2 regions of the Alkalihalobacillus phoenicis genome follow, and region 1 is predicted to be linked to the other one. Evidence: a T-box and tRNA genes for the amino acid it is inferred to sense, from the RefSeq annotation. Region 1 holds a T-box; the other holds one or more tRNA genes.
What was found. A T-box is a leader RNA that pairs with one kind of tRNA and senses whether it is charged. The one in region 1 lies ahead of alaS (alanine--tRNA ligase), so its partner is inferred to be a tRNA-Ala.
Positions count from the first base shown of each region.

Region 2: it encodes a tRNA-Ala, which carries the amino acid that the T-box ahead of alaS (alanine--tRNA ligase) is inferred to sense. The anticodon was not compared.

Region 1 covers NZ_CP154853.1:2,393,474-2,395,920, reverse strand. Annotated here, with positions in the region: gene AA0017_RS11520 (AI-2E family transporter) at 1-555, shown strand, start outside; T-box leader at 601-808, shown strand; gene alaS (alanine--tRNA ligase) at 908-2,447, shown strand, end outside.
Region 2 covers NZ_CP154853.1:3,984,846-3,987,292, forward strand. Annotated here, with positions in the region: rRNA gene AA0017_RS18780 (16S ribosomal RNA) at 1-1,254, opposite strand, end outside; tRNA gene AA0017_RS18785 (tRNA-Ala) at 1,474-1,549, opposite strand; tRNA gene AA0017_RS18790 (tRNA-Pro) at 1,558-1,634, opposite strand; tRNA gene AA0017_RS18795 (tRNA-Arg) at 1,657-1,733, opposite strand; tRNA gene AA0017_RS18800 (tRNA-Leu) at 1,748-1,836, opposite strand; tRNA gene AA0017_RS18805 (tRNA-Gly) at 1,850-1,924, opposite strand; tRNA gene AA0017_RS18810 (tRNA-Leu) at 1,936-2,017, opposite strand; tRNA gene AA0017_RS18815 (tRNA-Lys) at 2,029-2,104, opposite strand; tRNA gene AA0017_RS18820 (tRNA-Thr) at 2,114-2,186, opposite strand; tRNA gene AA0017_RS18825 (tRNA-Val) at 2,196-2,271, opposite strand; rRNA gene rrf (5S ribosomal RNA) at 2,282-2,397, opposite strand.

The sequences.
Region 1 (2,447 bases):
GTAATCCCGTTTTTAGTTTTTTATTTTCTCAAGGATTATGATTTAATTCAGAAAACGGTTTGGTATTTAACGCCGAAAAAATATCGTAAATCGTTAAATCGTTATGCCAAAGATGTTGATCATTCCATTGGGAGTTACATACGTGGGCAAATTCTTGTTTCCATATGTGTGTTTATTTTAGCGACGATTGGTTTATGGATTTTAGGTGTTCCTTATGCGATTTTGTTAGGGTTATTTATCGGAGCGTGTGATATAATTCCGTATTTTGGGCCCATTATAGGAGCGGCACCTGCTATCATTGTTGCTTTAATGGATTCTATGCAAACCGGGATTCTTGCCATTGTTGTTTTATTTATTATTCAGCAAATTGAAGGCAATATTTTGTCGCCGGTTATTGTTGGGCGTACTTTGCATATGCATCCGCTTTTAATTATTTTAGCGTTATTAGTCGGTGTTGAGGTCGGGGGTGTGATTGGGTTATTATTAGCGGTCCCAATTTTAGCGGTAATAAAAGTAACATTGCTTCATTTAAGACTTTATGCGATGAAACATTGACATTTTAAAAAACGCTTTCTATAATTGAAGGGCAACTACATAATGAAGAAGACGTTGAAGGAATGAGTATGCAATTATTTCATAAAAAGAGAGGGATTCTCTTAGGCTGAAAAGAATCCTATGAACCATGTTTGCAGAAAGCTAATCCTGAGTGTAGAAAAAATCTACCGTTAGCCGCGTTAAGGCACTTAAGATATGGACGTTTTTTGTTCATAATTAGGGTGGTACCGCGTGAGATAATCTCGCCCCTTTATTTTAGAGGGGCGAGTTTTTTTATTTCTATCATGAAGTAGTTTAGATTACGGTGGTATCGTTAAAGATGATAAATGAAGGGAAAAGGAGAGTTTGAACTATGAGAACATTAACCTCTGCGCAAGTAAGACAAATGTTTTTAGATTTTTTTAAGGAAAAAGGACATGATATTGAACCGAGTGCATCACTTGTCCCACATGAGGATCCGTCCTTACTTTGGATTAATAGTGGCGTTGCGACTTTAAAAAAGTATTTTGATGGACGTGTGATTCCAGCTAATCCCCGGATTACGAATGCTCAGAAATCGATTCGAACAAACGATATTGAGAATGTTGGAAAAACAGCTCGTCACCACACTTTTTTTGAAATGCTTGGTAACTTTTCAATCGGTGATTATTTTAAAGAAGAAGCGATTGAGTGGGCATGGGAGTTTTTAACGGATAAAAATTGGATTGGGTTTGATCCAGAGAAATTATCGGTTACGGTTCATCCTGAAGATCATGAGGCGTACGAATATTGGGAGAAGAAAATCAAGATTCCAGTAGAACGAATTATTCGTTTAGAGGGGAACTTCTGGGATATTGGGGAAGGTCCAAGTGGTCCGAATACGGAAATTTTCTATGACCGTGGCCCATCTTATGGAGATGACCCGTCAGATCCAGAGCTTTATCCTGGTGGAGAAAATGACCGATATCTTGAAGTATGGAACTTAGTATTTTCTCAGTTTAACCATAATCCAGATGGAACTTATACACCACTTCCAAAGAAAAATATTGATACCGGAATGGGACTTGAACGAATGGTTTCAGTCATCCAAGATGTTCCAACCAACTTTGAAACAGATTTATTTATGCCGATTATTCAAGCAACTAATGAGTTAACGAAGGTGAATTATGGAGATTCAGTTGAGTCAGATGTTTCTTTTAAAGTGATTGCGGACCATGTTCGTACTGTTGCATTTGCGGTCACAGATGGGGCTCTGCCTTCTAATGAAGGTCGTGGCTATGTATTAAGAAGACTTCTCCGTCGTGCGGTTCGTTATGCAAAATTAATTGGGATTGAGCGTCCGTTTATGTATCAACTCGTTCCTGTAGTTGGCGAAGTGATGAAGGATTTTTATCCAGAAGTTTTGGAAAAGAGAGACTTTGTTGAAAAAGTCATTAAAACGGAGGAAGAACGTTTTCATGATACGTTAAATGAAGGGTTATCGATCCTTGAAAAAATTATAAATGATGCCGAAAAGAACGAGAAACAACAAATCGCAGGACGTGATGTTTTCCGTCTTTATGATACTTATGGCTTCCCGGTCGATTTAACCGAGGAGTATGTTCAAGATAAAGGCTTGGAAATCGACCGTATTGGTTTTGAAGAAGAGATGGAAAAGCAAAGAACACGTGCTCGTTCAGCTCGTCAGGAATCGGGTTCGATGCAAGTTCAAGATGAAATACTAGGTGAGTTAAAAACGGAAAGTACATTTGTTGGATATGAGCAGTTAAAATTAGAATCCAGAGTAGAAGTCGTGCTCGTTAATAAATCTAAAGTTGATTTAGCGAAAACAGGAGAAGAAGCACAAGTTATTTTAGAGCAAACACCATTTTATGCTGAAAGTGGTGGGCAAGTTTCTGATAAAGGGATTTTCC
Region 2 (2,447 bases), 1.6 Mb from region 1:
CATCCATTGTAGCACGTGTGTAGCCCAGGTCATAAGGGGCATGATGATTTGACGTCATCCCCACCTTCCTCCGGTTTGTCACCGGCAGTCACCTTAGAGTGCCCAACTTAATGCTGGCAACTAAGATCAAGGGTTGCGCTCGTTGCGGGACTTAACCCAACATCTCACGACACGAGCTGACGACAACCATGCACCACCTGTCACTTTGTCCCCCGAAGGGGAAAGCTCTATCTCTAGAGTGGTCAAAGGATGTCAAGACCTGGTAAGGTTCTTCGCGTTGCTTCGAATTAAACCACATGCTCCACTGCTTGTGCGGGCCCCCGTCAATTCCTTTGAGTTTCAGCCTTGCGGCCGTACTCCCCAGGCGGAGTGCTTAATGTGTTAACTTCGGCACTAAGGGCATCGAAACCCCTAACACCTAGCACTCATCGTTTACGGCGTGGACTACCAGGGTATCTAATCCTGTTTGCTCCCCACGCTTTCGCGCCTCAGCGTCAGTTACAGACCAGAGAGTCGCCTTCGCCACTGGTGTTCCTCCACATATCTACGCATTTCACCGCTACACGTGGAATTCCACTCTCCTCTTCTGTACTCAAGTCTCCCAGTTTCCAATGACCCCTCGGGGTTGAGCCCCGATATTTCACATCAGACTTAAAAGACCGCCTGCGCGCGCTTTACGCCCAATAATTCCGGACAACGCTTGCCACCTACGTATTACCGCGGCTGCTGGCACGTAGTTAGCCGTGGCTTTCTGGTTAGGTACCGTCAAGGTGCCGACCTATTCGAACGGCACTTGTTCTTCCCTAACAACAGAGCTTTACGATCCGAAAACCTTCATCACTCACGCGGCGTTGCTCCGTCAGACTTTCGTCCATTGCGGAAGATTCCCTACTGCTGCCTCCCGTAGGAGTCTGGGCCGTGTCTCAGTCCCAGTGTGGCCGATCACCCTCTCAGGTCGGCTACGCATCGTCGCCTTGGTAAGCCATTACCTTACCAACTAGCTAATGCGCCGCGGGCCCATCCCGTAGTGATAGCCGGAGCCATCTTTTACAAAAGAACCATGTGATTCCTTTGATTATCCGGTATTAGCACCGATTTCTCGATGTTATCCCAGTCTACAGGGCAGGTTGCCCACGTGTTACTCACCCGTCCGCCGCTAACCTCTGGGAGCAAGCTCCCTTTGGTTCGCTCGACTTGCATGTATTAGGCACGCCGCCAGCGTTCGTCCTGAGCCAGGATCAAACTCTCCGTTAAAGGATAAGCTGATTCGCTCATTTTTGCTGGCTAGCTTCAGTTTTCACTGAAGTTCCATTTGCATTGATTTCTCAATGACTAACATTGACGAGATACCTTGTATCTCTTTAATTCGCTTGGCTTTTGTTCAGTTTTCAAAGAACTCGTTTCGCTTTAATAGCGACTTGATTAGTGTAACAAAATCATCTTTGTTTTGTCAACAACTTTTTTAATTTTTTTTGGTGGAGCCTAGCGGGATCGAACCGCTGACCTCCTGCGTGCAAAGCAGGCGCTCTCCCAGCTGAGCTAAGGCCCCATTTTAGATGGTCGGGAAGACAGGATTTGAACCTGCGACCCCCTGGTCCCAAACCAGGTGCTCTACCAAGCTGAGCCACTTCCCGTTTTATTCGTTTTAAAATATAATGGCGCGCCCTGAGAGATTCGAACTCCCGACCTTTTGATTCGTAGTCAAACACTCTATCCAGCTGAGCTAAGGGCGCTTATATATTTTAAATGGTGCCGAGGGCCGGACTTGAACCGGCACGGTAGTCACCTACCGCAGGATTTTAAGTCCTGTGTGTCTGCCAATTCCACCACCCCGGCTATTGACAACCTATGGAGCGGAAGACGGGATTCGAACCCGCGACCCCCACCTTGGCAAGGTGGTGTTCTACCACTGAACTACTTCCGCTCGTATATAAATGCGGGTGAAGGGACTTGAACCCCCACGTCATAAGACACTAGATCCTAAGTCTAGCGCGTCTGCCAATTCCGCCACACCCGCAAATTGTAAAATGGTGAGCCATGAAGGACTTGAACCTTCGACCCTCTGATTAAAAGTCAGATGCTCTACCGACTGAGCTAATGGCTCATCTTACGATGCCGGCCAGAGGACTTGAACCCCCAACCTACTGATTACAAGTCAGTTGCTCTACCAATTGAGCTAGGCCGGCAAAATTAAATGGTGGAGGATGACGGGATCGAACCGCCGACCCCCTGCTTGTAAGGCAGGTGCTCTCCCAGCTGAGCTAATCCTCCAAATATATCTGCCTGGCAACGTCCTACTCTTGCAGGGGGAAGCCCCCAACTACCATCGGCGCTGAAGAGCTTAACGGCCGTGTTCGGCATGGGAACGGGTGTGACCTCTTCGCTATCGCCACCAGACTTTTGACGTCCGATCCCCTATGAAGGGTCTCTTCGTCAAATAGACGTGA